3 regions of the Streptomyces synnematoformans genome follow, and region 2 is predicted to be linked to each of the others. Evidence: riboswitches for the same ligand, from Rfam matches in the RefSeq annotation. Region 2 holds a riboswitch; each other region holds the start of a gene.
What was found. Region 2 has a riboswitch for cyclic di-AMP ahead of ABD317_RS22865 (aggregation-promoting factor C-terminal-like domain-containing protein). Riboswitches for the same ligand answer to the same signal wherever they lie in the genome.
Positions count from the first base shown of each region.

Region 1: it holds a riboswitch for cyclic di-AMP, as region 2 does, so the genes downstream of both, ABD317_RS19430 (LysM peptidoglycan-binding domain-containing protein) here and ABD317_RS22865 (aggregation-promoting factor C-terminal-like domain-containing protein) in region 2, are expected to answer to the same signal.
Region 3: it holds a riboswitch for cyclic di-AMP, as region 2 does, so the genes downstream of both, ABD317_RS18535 (M23 family metallopeptidase) here and ABD317_RS22865 (aggregation-promoting factor C-terminal-like domain-containing protein) in region 2, are expected to answer to the same signal.

Region 1 covers NZ_BAAAPF010000129.1:11,764-16,147, forward strand. Annotated here, with positions in the region: gene ABD317_RS19410 (Ppx/GppA phosphatase family protein) at 1-1, opposite strand, end outside; gene ABD317_RS19415 (DUF501 domain-containing protein) at 1-534, opposite strand, end outside; gene ABD317_RS19420 (septum formation initiator family protein) at 636-1,103, opposite strand; gene eno (phosphopyruvate hydratase) at 1,244-2,527, opposite strand; gene ABD317_RS19430 (LysM peptidoglycan-binding domain-containing protein) at 2,746-3,351, opposite strand; cyclic di-AMP (ydaO/yuaA leader) riboswitch at 3,428-3,592, opposite strand; gene ABD317_RS19435 (transglycosylase family protein) at 3,800-4,384, opposite strand, start outside.
Region 2 covers NZ_BAAAPF010000171.1:10,910-15,293, forward strand. Annotated here, with positions in the region: gene ABD317_RS22850 (helix-turn-helix domain-containing protein) at 1-695, shown strand, start outside; gene ABD317_RS22855 (DUF397 domain-containing protein) at 696-944, shown strand; gene ABD317_RS22860 (hypothetical protein) at 1,203-1,859, shown strand; cyclic di-AMP (ydaO/yuaA leader) riboswitch at 1,963-2,136, shown strand; gene ABD317_RS22865 (aggregation-promoting factor C-terminal-like domain-containing protein) at 2,143-3,039, shown strand; gene ABD317_RS22870 (FadR/GntR family transcriptional regulator) at 3,122-3,913, opposite strand; partial or broken gene ABD317_RS22875 (SDR family NAD(P)-dependent oxidoreductase) at 3,982-4,384, opposite strand, start outside.
Region 3 covers NZ_BAAAPF010000119.1:11,343-15,726, forward strand. Annotated here, with positions in the region: gene ABD317_RS18530 (SGNH/GDSL hydrolase family protein) at 1-442, shown strand, start outside; gene ABD317_RS18535 (M23 family metallopeptidase) at 639-1,799, opposite strand; cyclic di-AMP (ydaO/yuaA leader) riboswitch at 1,811-1,961, opposite strand; gene ABD317_RS18540 (SpoIIE family protein phosphatase) at 2,211-3,479, opposite strand; gene ABD317_RS18545 (cytochrome P450 family protein) at 3,743-4,384, opposite strand, start outside.

The sequences.
Region 1 (4,384 bases), on a different contig from region 2:
TGCCTCGTCCTCCCCAGTCGTCTCCCGTGCCACGCACGGGCCCTTCGCCCACCACTCCGGCAGCATCGCCAGCGCCTCGTCCCCCAGCGGGTTCACCCCCGGCCCCGCCGCCAGCGCGTGCGCGACGAGCACGTGCAGGCACTTCACCCGGTCGGGCATCCCGCCCGCGCTCGGGAAGCCGGTCAGCTCGGCGATCGCGTCGCGGCGGGCGAGGTAGTCCTCGTGTGCCGCGCGGTACGCCGCCGCCAGCTCCGGGTCCGCCGCCAGCCGGGCCGTCATCTCCTTCATCACTCCGTCCGCCTCCAGGGTGCCGATCGCGGAGTTCGCGCGCGGGCACGTCAGGTAGTACAGCGTCGGGAAGGGGGTGCCGTCCGGCAGCCGCGGGGCGGTCTCCACGACGTCGGGGTTGCCGCACGGGCAGCGGTGCGCCACGGCGCGCAGGCCGCGCGGGGCGCGGCCCAGCTGCCCGGCCACGGCGGCGGCGTCCGCGGCGGTGGCGGGGGTGTGCTCGGTGGGCGGCGGGGGCTTGTCCATCTCTCCTCGTTCGGACGGCGGGCGTGCGGACCACGACCGCGTACGGACCGCCTTCGGGTGGCGGGCGTGCGGGTTGCTCGCGGGCGCCAGGCCGCGCGTGCTCAGCGTCTGCCGTCCGCGGCGTCCAGACCGTCCCACAGGTTCTCGTACCACGGCCGGTCCGCCGCCTCCCCCGCCGCGCCGGAGCGGGCCGAGCCCGAGCCGTCGCGCATCAGGTAGCCGGTCTCGCCGGGCAGGACGTAGTGCAGGTGCTCGCGGGCCTGCCGGCGCACGTACTCCGGGTCCTCCCAGCGCGCCTTCTCGTCCCGCAGCTCCTCCACCCGCTGCTGGGCGTCCCGCTTGTCCCGCTCCAGCTCGGCGATCTCGGCGCGCTGCGCGATGTACTGCCGCAGCGGGTACGCGAGGGCCACCACCAGCGAGCAGACGACGAGCGCGAGCACCGCGGCGCGCCCGGTCAGCCGGCTGCGGCGCGGCGGGCGGGCCCGGTAGACGCGCTCGGAGACCCGGCTGACGGCCTGCTCGCCGAGCAGCTTCAGCCGGGTGGTGGTGGAGAAGCGCTCCCTGGCCATGTGTGTCGCGTCCTCCTCCCCGGGCGGGCGCCCGGCGCCCGGGCGGCATGCGGTGGCCGGTCGGCGGCCCCGGTCGCACCCTACGCGGTGCGGCCGGGGCCGGGCGGGTGCCGGCGCCGATGTCGTACGGGCCGGGCGGCTCAGCCGTTCTTGTAGCGCGGGAAGGCGCTGCGGCCGGCGTACTCGGCGGCGTCGTCGAGGATCTCCTCGATGCGCAGCAGCTGGTTGTACTTCGCCACCCGCTCGGAGCGGGCGGGGGCGCCGGACTTGATCTGGCCGCAGTTCACGGCGACGACCAGGTCGGCGATGGTGACGTCCTCGGTCTCGCCGGAGCGGTGGGACATCATGCACTTGAAGCCGTTGCGCTGGGCCAGCTCGACGGCGTCGAGGGTCTCGGTGAGCGAGCCGATCTGGTTGACCTTGACCAGCAGCGCGTTCGCCGCGTTCTCGTCGATGCCGCGCTGCAGCCGCTCGGGGTTGGTGACGAAGAGGTCGTCGCCGACGATCTGGACCTTGCCGCCGAGCCGCTCGGTCAGCACGGTCCAGCCGGCCCAGTCGTCCTCGAACAGCGGGTCCTCCAGGGAGACCAGCGGGTAGTCCGAGACGAGCTGCTCGTAGTACTCGGTCATCTCGGCGGCGGAGCGCTCCTTGCCCTCGAAGACGTACACGCCGTCCTTGTAGAACTCCGAGGCGGCGACGTCGAGCGCGAGGGCGACGTCCTGGCCCGCGGTGTAGCCGGCCTTCTGGATCGCCTCGATGATCAGGTCCAGCGCGGCCCGGTTGGAGTCGAGGTTCGGCGCGAAGCCGCCCTCGTCGCCGAGGCCGGTGGACAGGCCGCGCTCCTTGAGGACGGCCTTGAGCTGCTGGTAGACCTCCGCGCCGCAGCGCACGGCCTCGGAGAACGACTCGGCGCCGATGGGCGCGATCATGAACTCCTGGATGTCGACGTTGGAGTCGGCGTGGCTGCCGCCGTTGAGGATGTTCATCATCGGCACGGGCAGCACGTGCGCGTTGGGGCCGCCGAGGTAGCGGAAGAGCGGCAGGTCGGAGGCCTCGGAGGCGGCGTGCGCGACGGCGAGCGAGACCCCGAGGATGGCGTTGGCGCCGAGGGACGACTTGTCGGGGGTGGCGTCGAGGTCGAACATCGCCTGGTCGATGAGCCGCTGCTCGGTGGCGTCGTAGCCGACCAGCTCGGGGCCGATCTGCTCGATGACGGCGAGCACGGCCTTCTCCACGCCCTTCCCGCCGTAGCGGCCTTTGTCACCGTCCCTCAGCTCCACGGCCTCGAAGGCGCCGGTGGAGGCGCCGGACGGGACGGCAGCACGGCCGGTGCTGCCGTCGTCGAGGCCGACCTCGACCTCGACCGTGGGGTTGCCGCGGGAGTCGAGAATCTCGCGGGCTACGACGACGTCGATCGACGGCACGGTGTCTCCTTCGGAGCGATTCGCTACGGGTTCCGCCCTGAGCCTAGCCGCCCCGGGTGCCCGCCCCGGTCCGCACCCGGCCGCATTCCGCGGTACGAGACGGTATGCGGTGGCCGGTATGCGGTACGTCACGTGCCCGGACCGGCGCCGCCGGGGGCGGGTGCCGTACGGCGCGGTCGTCCCGGCCCGCGCACCGGACGGGCCGGGACGACCGCGGGCTAGCTCACCTTCAGCTTCTGGCCCGGGCGGATCAGGTCCGGGTCCGCGCCGACGACCGACTTGTTCTCCTCGTACAGCTGCTGCCAGCTGTCCACGCCGTGGCGGCGGGCGATGTCGTCGAGCGTGTCGCCCTCGCGGACCTCGTAGTAGAAGCCGCGGAAGACGGTGCGGGACTCCGGCTGCGTCTCCTCGCCGGCGCCGCGGGCCCCGGTGTCCTGCGGCGCCTCCTGCGGGGCTTCCTCCGGGGCGGGCGGGACGATCTGCCCGGTCGTCGGGGTGCCGGCGGCCAGGCCCGCCCGCGGGCCGCAGTTGGGCCACGCGCCCGGGCCCTGCATGGCCAGCAGCCGCTCGGCGACGGCGATCTGCTGCTCCTTCGTCGCCAGGTCGGCGCGCGGGGCGTAGCCGCGGCCGCCGGCGGCCTCCCAGCTCGACTGGGAGAACTGGACGCCGCCGAAATAGCCGTTCCCGGTATTCGTCGCCCAGTTTCCTCCGGACTCGCAGGCGGCCACCCGTTCCCACGTATCGATCGGGGCCGCGGACGCGTTCTGCGCGCCCAGTACCGGCAGCCCGATGGCGGTTCCGGTGGCGCCCACGAGTACGGCCATTCGGGACTGGGTGCCAAGGCGTGCCTGTGCGGCGGGGCGGCGGTGCTTACCCGTTCCGGCAGGAAGAAGCATGATGCTCTTTTCTCACCGACGCCTGCGAGGTGAGCTGTCGGGTGCGGGCTGTGAGTGCCCGGCCGTACGTCGAGCGTGCGGCTTGACCCCAAGCCGTCCGGTCCGCCTTCTCGTTGGACCGGAGCGGCGCTTACCGTGGGTCCCCCGCTCCTGTCAGCGGTGCTTCATGCACAGGTGGCCCGGGTGAACGCCGACAGGATTCGGCGTGAGGCGATCACCGGGGCTCGCGTTGGCGAGCGATGTGACGGTAAGCACATAGGGGTGTGCGATTCAAAGACCTTGGAAAGTGCCGCGCCCGGTTTTCCGTCCGTCAGCTAGCCCGGTCAGCCGATTACGTCAAATATGACTAATCCGTGCGTACTTTACCCGCCGCCGGTCAGTTACCGCGCAATTCGAGTTCCTGACCAGGCTGGATGGTGTCGGGGTCGGTGCCGAGCGACTTCCTGTTGCCGTCGTACAACTCGGACCAGCCGCCCTCCAGCGAATGCTCCGTGGCGATATCCGAGAGGGTGTCACCCGGTCGGACGGTATAATTGCCGTCGCCCGCCCCGGCATCGCCGCCGGACTCACCGGACCCGCCGGACTTGCCGGACCCGCGGTCACCGTCGCCGTCCGAGTCGCCCGGGATCTGGGCGATCCACTCCCGGCCCGGGTCGGGCACCTCCGTCGCGTCGGGCGCCCCGGAGGCGCCCGGGGTCTCGACGGCCTCGCGCGGGGGCTCGGGGGCGTCGTGCGAGGGCAGGTCGTCGGACGGGGTGGGCGCGGGGCTCGCGGAGGCGTCCGGGGCGCGGTGCCGGCCGGAGCCGTCGGCGCGCTCGGAGTCCTCGCCGGCCGCCCCGTCGCGCTCGCCGGGGTCCTGGGCGCCGCGGTGCTTGCCGCCGCTCCCGGTGCGCTCCTCGCCGCCGCGGGCGTCGCCGCCGTCGGCGTCGCGGTCCGCACGCCGGTCCTCGTCGTCGTCCTG
Region 2 (4,384 bases):
TTCCGTACGTGCAGCTGCTGCTGCAGACGTACGGCATCGACCAGGAGGAGGTCGACTCCTTCGTCGCGCTCACCGAGGAGGCCAACCAGCCCGGCTGGTGGCAGCGCTTCCACGACATCCTGCCCGACTGGTTCAGCATGTACGTGAGCCTGGAGGGCGCGGCGTCGCTCATCAGGTCGTACGAACCGCACTTCGTGCCCGGGCTGATGCAGACCGAGGACTACGCGCGGCACGTCCTCCGGGTCGGCTCCCTCGGCCGGGTGGGGCCCGCGGAGATCGAGCGGCACGTCGCGCTGCGGATGGAGCGCCAGGAGCTGCTGACCCGCGAGAAGGCGCCCCGGTTCTGGGTGATCGTGGACGAGACCGTGCTGCGCCGCCCGGTGGGCGACGGCCGGGTGATGCGCGATCAGGTCGACCGGCTCCTCGACGTCGCCTCGCTGCCGAACGTCACGCTCCAGATGGCGGAGTTCCGCACCGGGCACCACCCGGGCACGTACAGCCCCTTCGTCCTCTTCCGGTTCGCCCTTCCGGAGCTGCCGGACATGATCTACACCGAGTACCTCACCGGCGCCGTCTACCTCGACGGCCGGCACGAGGTGGCCTCACACCTCGCCGCGCTGGACCACATGGCGGCCCAGGCGGCGACGGCAAAACGCACGAAGGAGATCCTCCGGGACTTCCGCAAGGAGCTGTGAATGGAACGCATCTACAACGGTATGCCGGCCGCCGATCTCGGTGCCGAGGGCTGGCGCAAGCCGTGGAGCGGCGGCAACGGCGGCAACTGCGTCGAAACCATGCGGCTGCACGACGGCCGGATAGCGGTGCGGCACTCGGCCGACCCGCAGGGCCCCGCCCTGATCTACACGCCCGGCGAGATGGACGCGTTCATCGAGGGCGCCAAGGCCGGCGAAGCCGACTTCCTGCTCTCCCGGAGCCCGGAGTGATCCCGTACGACCCGGCAAACGGGGGTGTGGCCCGCAGGCGCTGACGGGGGCCACCGGCCGGGAACAGAGAGGGAGGGGACACCCGCGGGGTGTCCCCTCCCTCGGCGTTCGCGGGCGGGCCGCGCGGCTCCGCACCGGGGCGGCGCCGGTGGAATTCCAAAAATCATGAACTGTGGGTGCACGAACCGCTGCCTTCCGCGACGCAACGGCGTACGGTATGCCCCCGATAGCCCTCATCCGCCACTCGGGGAGGCCACGATGAGCGCATCACCACCCTCGTCCGCGGGCGCGGCCGCGGCCGGCGCCGACCCGGCGGTACGCGTCGGTGTGCTGCTTCCCAGGATGCCGGAGGAGCCCGGCGGCTGGCTGGCGGAGTGCGCGGCGTACGACGCCGCGGGCGCCGACGCGCTGTGGCTGGACGGCGGTCCCGACCCGGCGCACGACGTGCTGGCGCTCGCCGCCGCGCTGGCCGGCGCCACGAACCGGGCGAAGCTCGTCGTCGCCCTGCCCGACAGCGTCCCGCAGGCCGCGTGGCTGGCCCGGGCGCTGGCCACCGTCGTGCTGCTGAGCGAGCGCCGGCTCGCGCTCGACGCGGACTCGCGGCGGTGCGCGGAACTCGTCGCCGTGGCCCCCACGGTGCCCGCGTTCCGCCGGCTGGCGCCGGCCGGGCCGGGGTACGAGGAGCCGGGCGCCGGGCGCTGGACTCCGGTGGCGGCACCGGCCGGACCGGCGGCCTGGCGGGACGCGCTGGCCGGCGCCGCGGACCGCGGCGTGCACGGTCTCGTCGTACCGGCGGGGCCGCCGCTGCTGGCGGAACTGCGCCGCGGCGAAGGTGCCGAACGTCACACCCGCACCAGCCGCCCCACGCGTGCGCGCGCCGCCACGGAGCGTCAGACCACGCGTGGATCCTCGTGATCCTCTTGTGATCTGCCGTTCGATCTCCTAGTGTCCGAGTCGTTCGCAGACGCGAGCACCGCGCTCCGGTACGCCGAATCCTGCCCGTCGGAGCCCGGAACCGTCGTCCCCACAGCCGTTCGGGCAGGAGCGGGGGAACCACTTCTCCGTCGGCCGGAGCCACGGTGGCAACCGCACCGGGCTCCCCGACTCGGGGTGAAGCCGCACAGCACGACGCGGCCGGGCAACTCCAGCCCGAACCCGACAGCTCACTTCGCAGGCGTCGGAGAAAGAGCGAGCCACCATGGCCGGAACCGGCACCCGGCGCGCGCCCAAGACGCGCTCCTCCCGCCGCTACGCCGCCGCCGCGGGAGTGGGCATAGCCCTGCCCGCCATCGGCGGCGCCGCGGCGACCGCCGCGCACGCCTACACGGTCGAGAAGGGCGACACCCTCTCGGAAATCGCCGAGGACAACGGATTCGGGGCCGACTGGCAGCGGCTCTACGAGGCCAACAAGGCGGCCGTCGGCGACAACCCGCACCTGATCCTCCCGGGCCAGGAGCTGGACCTCGAAGGGAAGGCCGAGAGCAAGCCCGCCGAGGCCGACCAGACCGCCGCCAAGACCGAGAAGAAGCAGCAGCGCTACGTCGAGCACACCGTCGGCGCCGGCGAGACGCTGTCCAAGATCGCCGCGAAGTACGACGTGCCCGGCGGCTGGCAGCGCGTGTACGTCGACAACGAGAAGGCCATCGGCGGCAACCCGGCCGCGCTGAAGGTCGGCACCGAGCTGCGCATCGACACCCAGGGCGGCGGGGTCGACCGGTCGATCGACCCGAACGGCTCCTCGTCCGCCGGGAGTTCCGGCGGTTCCGGCGGCGCCACGGAGGCGTCCCAGGCGAGCGTGCCGACCACCACGTCCGGAATCCAGGCCGCGGCCCGGGAGATCGTGCCGGCGGACCAGTTCACCTGCTTCAGCAACATCGTGGAGCGGGAGAGCGGCTGGGACCACACCGCGACCAACCCCTCCTCCGGTGCGTACGGCCTGATGCAGGCGCTGCCGGGCGACAAGATGGCCTCGGCCGGCTCCGACTGGCGGACCAACCCGGTGACCCAGCTCGAATGGGGCCTGGACTACATGAACGAGCGCTACGGCAGCCCGTGCGGCGCCTGGGAGTTCTGGCAGGCCAACAACTGGTACTGACGCCCGGGGCCTGACCCGCGGGAGTCCGTCGCCGCCCCGTCGTGCGGATGCGTCCGCGCGGCGGGGCGCGGCTGTGCGCCGGCTACGCCCCGACCGCCGGCCCGTCCTGCGCCGGGCCCCGCGCCGGGACCGGGGCCGCGCTCAGCTCGGCCAGGTCGTGCGCCGCCTGCGCCAGCAGCCCGCGCATCGCCGCCTCGGCCGCGTCCGGGTCCCCGGCCCGGACCGCGTCCAGCACCGCGCGATGGCTCGGCACCGGATCCCCGGGGCGGTGCCCGGGGCCGTGCACGAGCTGGTCGCGGGCGGCCAGGCCCGTCGCGATGACCAGGTCCATGCGCGCCAGCAGCTCGTTGTGCGAGGCGGCCAGCAGGGCGCGGTGGAAGGCGAGGGCCGCCGCGACGCCCGCCGCGGAGGCCGCCGTCCCGTCCCGCGCCTCGGCCATGGCCGCGAGCGCCCCGTCCAGCGCGGCCAGGTCCGCGGTGGTGCGCCGCACGGCCGCCAGCCGCACCGCCGCCGGCTCGACGATGCCGCGCACCTTGTCCAGGTCCCCCAGCAGCGGGGAGGCCGCCCGCGCGGCGGCGCCGTCGCCCTGCTGCCGTCCGGCGGACTCGAAGCGCCAGCGCAGCACGTCGGTGTCGAGGAGGTTCCAGTCGGAGCGCGGCCGGATGAACGTGCCGCGCTTCTGCCGGGCGTCGACCATGCCCTTGGCGGCCAGCACCTTCAGCGACTCGCGCAGCGCGGTGAGGCTGACGCCCAGCTCGGCCTGCATGGCGGCGAGGTCGAGGGTGGCGCCCTCGGCTATCTCGCCGCTGAGGACGCGGTGCGCGATGGCCTCCACCGTCTGCCCGTGCACCCCGCGGCGGGCGTAACCCGACATGGCCTCGTGCTCCTCCCTGTGTCCCGAACTCCCGTGCGCCGCACCGGCCCCGGCTCGGCCCGCCCCGCTCAGGCCGACGACTTGACGACGCTCCAGCCGCCGTCCACGACCAGGCTGGCGCCGGTCACGTAGGACGCCTCGGGCGAGGCGAGGAAGGCGACGGCGGCGGCCACCTCCTCCGGCGCGCCCAGCCGGCCGGCGGCCGTCTGCTCCGCGCTGGCCCGGCGCTCCTCCTCGGGGACACGGTCCCACAGCCGGGTGAGCACCGGGCCGGGCAGCACGGTGTTCACCCGCACCGCCGGGCCGTATTCGACGGCGAGTTGGCCGCCGAGCGACAGCAGCCCGCCCTTGGCGGCGGCGTACGCGGGGTGGCCGGGGATGCCGTGCCTGGCGTGCACGGACGAGACCAGCACCGCGGCGCCGGCGGCGCCCGGCTGCGCGCGCAGGCCGGGCAGGCAGGCGCGGAAGCCG
Region 3 (4,384 bases), on a different contig from region 2:
GGGCTGGCTGGGCGCCTACAGCCCGCAGACGATCCTGCTGCACATCGGCACCAACGACGTGTACGGCCCCGACCCGGCGGGCGCGCCCGCGCGGCTAGCCACGCTGGTCGACCGCATCACCGCGCTCGCCCCGGACGCGATCCTCTTCGTGGCCACGATCATCCCGCTGGGCTGGGACGACGCGAACCTCCGGGCGCTGAACGCCGCGATCCCCGGGATCGTGGACAGCGCGGCAGGCGCCGGGAAGAAGGTGCACCTGGTCGACATGTTCAGCGCCCTGAACGCCGGCGACCTCGCCGACGGCGTCCACCCGCACGCGGGTGGCTACAGCAAGATGGCCACGGCCTGGTACGAGGCGCTGCTGTCGGTCCCGGGCAGCATCGGCCACGTGTCGAGCCCGGCGGGGCGGCCGGCCGGGCGCCGGGGGGCGGGCCGGGGGTGAAAAGGCCGACGGCCCTGGTGTCGGGGGGTCGGCCACCAGGGCCGCCGGCGGTCTCGGCGCGCGCCCGGACGCCACGGGGGGAAGGTGCGTACGGACACGCCGGAGACGTGGGAAAGGGGCTTATGGGGGCTTGCGGTCCGTCCAGCGGGCGGGTTCCCGTTCCGGCCACGGGGCGGCCGGGCGGGGTCCGCCGCCGTCAGACCGGTGCGCCGTTGTTGCGCAGCCAGGCGAGGGGGTCTATCGCGTCCCCGCCGCCGGGTCGTACCTCCAGGTGCAGGTGCGGACCGGTGACGTTGCCGGTGGCGCCCACGCGCCCGATGACGTCGGCGGTCGTGACCTCGCCGGAGGACTGGATGATGGAGGACAGGTGGCAGTACCAGATCTCGGTGCCGTCTTCGAGCGTGAGGACGATGCGGTAGCCGTACGAGCCGGCCCAGCCGGCCTCGGTGATCGTGCCGCCGTGCACGGCCTTGACCGGGGTGCCGGTGGAGGCGGCGAAGTCCTGCCCGGTGTGGCCCGCGGCCCACATGGCGCCGGACTCGCCGAACGTGGAGGTGAGGGTGTAGCCGCTGAGCGGGGCGACGTAGCTGGCGGCGAGCTTGGCGAGGCGCTCGGCCTCCGCCTTGCGGCGGGCCTCCTCCTCGGCCTTGCGGCGGCGCTCCTCCTCCAGACGGCGCTGGCGCTCCTCTTCCGCCGCCTTCGCGTCGGCGGCCTCCTCGGCCGCCTGCTTGGCGGCCTCGGCCTCGGCGGCGGCGCGGGCCGAGGCGTCGGCCTCCGCCTGCTGCTGGTCGGCCTGCTCCAGGATGCGCGCCCGCAGGGCCTCGCCGGAGTCGGCGGCCGGGGTCGCGCTGTCCGAGCCGGTGTCGGAGGCGTAGCTGACCTGGGTGAGCGGGGCGGTGGTGACGACGGTGTCGTCAACGGCGGGCTCGTCCTCGGCGGGCATCAGCTCGCCGACGCCCGGCAGGCTCTCCGCGTCCGGGAGCTGGGCGCCTATCCCGCTCGCGACGGCGTCGACCTGGTCGGGCATGGATATCGCGACCGCGGGCTTCTCCTGCGCCGTGGCCATGCTGCCCGCGCCGACGGCGGCGAAGACGCCGACGCCGAGCACGGCGCCGCTGCGCGCCATGCTGCCGCCGCGCTGCTTGGGGAGACGCCGGCGGCCGCGGGAGGGAAGGTCGTCCTCGGGGAGGACTTCCGGGATGCCTTCGTCGGCCGGCTCTTCGGCGGCGTAAGGGGCGGGCGCATACCCCTCGGGGGCGGTACCGTCGGACGCATAACGGTCATAGCCGTCATTACCGCCGTAGCCGTAATCGTCATAGCCATGGCCGTAGCCGGGCCCAGACCTGTAGGACGCCACGAAGGCGTACTCCTTTCCTTCCTTCTCGCCTACCGGGTTAGCTGACGGGTTCGGAGCAGGAAGGTCTCCTACGGGCCCGCCTCCTGCGGAGATTGGCCCGATTCACCCCAAGGTGGTGGTTCCCCGGTTCCCTAGGTGTTGCAGTTGCTGCAGTTGTTGCACGTGCGGGATTCGGCGACGGCGCACGGAGCCGCCTCTTGCGGCGGCAGTGACGACCGCGCTGCGTTACCGCACGCTAGCGGACGACGGCGTTCGATTCCAAGCCGTTCCCGTTATTCAGTTGTTCTTTGCCGCGGACGATACGGGGCATGTGGCTGCTGAAACGGACAAGTTGCCGCGTCGGCCACACGGGGTGAGGTCCTGTCGTTAGCTGATCGTGTATCAGTTGTTATGCGGAGGGAGGCTGTTCCATTACGGAGCGTGAGCCGGAACGGGAAGAAAACGGGAGCGGGAACGGGACAGGGCGAACAGCGCCATGTCGTCCGCGACGCGCCCGCCCGTGTACCGCGTCACGTCGTCCAGGAGGGTGTCCAGCAGCTCGTGGGGACCGTCGAAGACACGGCCCGCCATCCGCTCCAGCGGGTCGTAGAACACGCCCGCGGCGTTCCGCGCCTCCGTCACGCCGTCCGTGTAGAGCACGAGCGACGCGCCCGGCGGGAACGTCACCTCCAGCAGCTCGTCCGGCCACGTCCCCAGGTCGCCCATGCCCAGCGGCAGCGCGTGCTCGTGCGGCTGCAGCAGCCGCGCCCCGCCGTCCGACCCCAGCAGCAGGGGCGCCGGGTGGCCGCGGTTGAGCAGCCGCAGCGTGCCGCCGTCGCGGTCGACCTCCGCCAGCACCGCGGTCGTGAACCCCTCCACCCGGTCCAGCCCGCTGCGCCCCGTCTCCTCACGCTGCAGCGCCCGTTCCAGCCGCCGCGCCACCCCGGCGAGCCGTGCCTCCTGCTCGGCCGCCTCCCGGAAGGCGCCGACGACGACCGCCACGGACTCCACCGCCTCCAGCCCCTTGCCGCGTACGTCGCCGACGATGCAGCGCACGCCGTACGGGCTCTCCTGCACGGCGTAGAGGTCGCCGCCGATCCGGGCGTCGGCGTCGGCGGCCTGGTAGCGGGCGGCGACCCGCAGCAGGCCGCCGCCGAAGCCGTCCGGCGGGTTCGGCAGCACGGCGCGCTGCGCGGCGACGGCGACGTGCCGGGCGGAGGTCAGCCGGCGGTAGTTGCGCTGGATGAGGACGTTCATGCCGATCGCCAGCGCGCCGATCACCGACTGCGAGATCATCTCGATGATGGACTCGGAGTACTCCGCGGTGCCGTTGGCGATCTCCAGCAGGACGTCGACGACGACCGCGGCCACGGCGGTGATCACCGTCGCGCGCAGCGACAGCAGCCCGGCGGCGACCAGCGGCGCGGACTCGAAGAACGGCGACGAGGTCAGGCCCTCCGGCGTGACCCAGTAGAACACCGCACCGGTGATGATCAGCGCCGCCGGCAGCCACCGCAGCGCCCACCCGACGCGCCGCTCGCCGGTGCTGGCCACGTCGGTGCCCCGGGACCGGTCGCCGGGCTCCAGCGCGCGGCTGCCGACGCGGTAGACGCGGCTGTCGTCGTACGGACCGCGCCCCGGTCGGTGCCGGCCGCGCCCCGGCCCCGCGCCCTGCCCGCCGTCCTCCCGCACCGGCCGCACCTGCCCTCTCCTGCGCGATGCCCGTCCTGCGCTGTCCTCCCGTGCGGCCGACATGCGGGCCCCTGCCGTCGTCCCCCAGGTTTCCCCGTCCCGGGCGGGACGGCGACCGGGCGGGGCCAGGCGGGTTACGGACAGGGGGAGGGGGGAGGGGGCGGTGTGCGCAGGGGCCGGTGCAGGGGTCGCGTACGGGCGGGCCGGCGGCGTCGGGCGCGCCGGCAGCCCCGTGGCACCCGCCCCCGCGCCCGGCGCACCCGCGCCCGGCGTCAGGCGAGCCGTACCGGGAAGGACTCCAGGTCGTTCTGCGTCAGCACCGGCAGGTTCCGGATCTCCCCCGCCGGCACCGCCGCCCGCAGCCCCGGGAACCGCGCGAAGAGCGCCGGCAGCGCCACCGCCGCCTCCAGCCGCGACAGCGCCGCGCCCGGGCAGATGTGCGGCCCGTGCCCGAACGTCATGTGCCGGATCGGCGTCGGCCGCGCCACGTCGAAGGCGTCCGCGTCCGCCCCGTGGTGCCCGGCGTCCCGGCCGATCGCGCGGTACGAGATGACGACGCCCTCGCCCTTCTCGATCACCGTGCCGGCGATCTCGATGTCCTCGGTGGCGAACCGCATCAGCAGGTGGGTCACCGGCGGGTCGTGGCGCAGCGCCTCCTCGATCGCGGTCTCCCACGTCACCGTGCCCGCCCGGACCAGATCGAGCTGCCCGGGGTGCGTCAGCAGCCCGCGCACGGTGGTGAGCAGGAGCGTGATCGTGGTCTCGTGCCCGGCCGCGATCATCGACTTCAGGTTGCCGACGACCTCTTCCTCGGTCAGCGGCTCGCCGCCCTCGTCGGCGAGGATCAGCGCGCTCGTCAGGTCGTCGGCGGGCGCCGCGGTCTTCTGCCGCACCATGTCCGTGAACACGCGGTC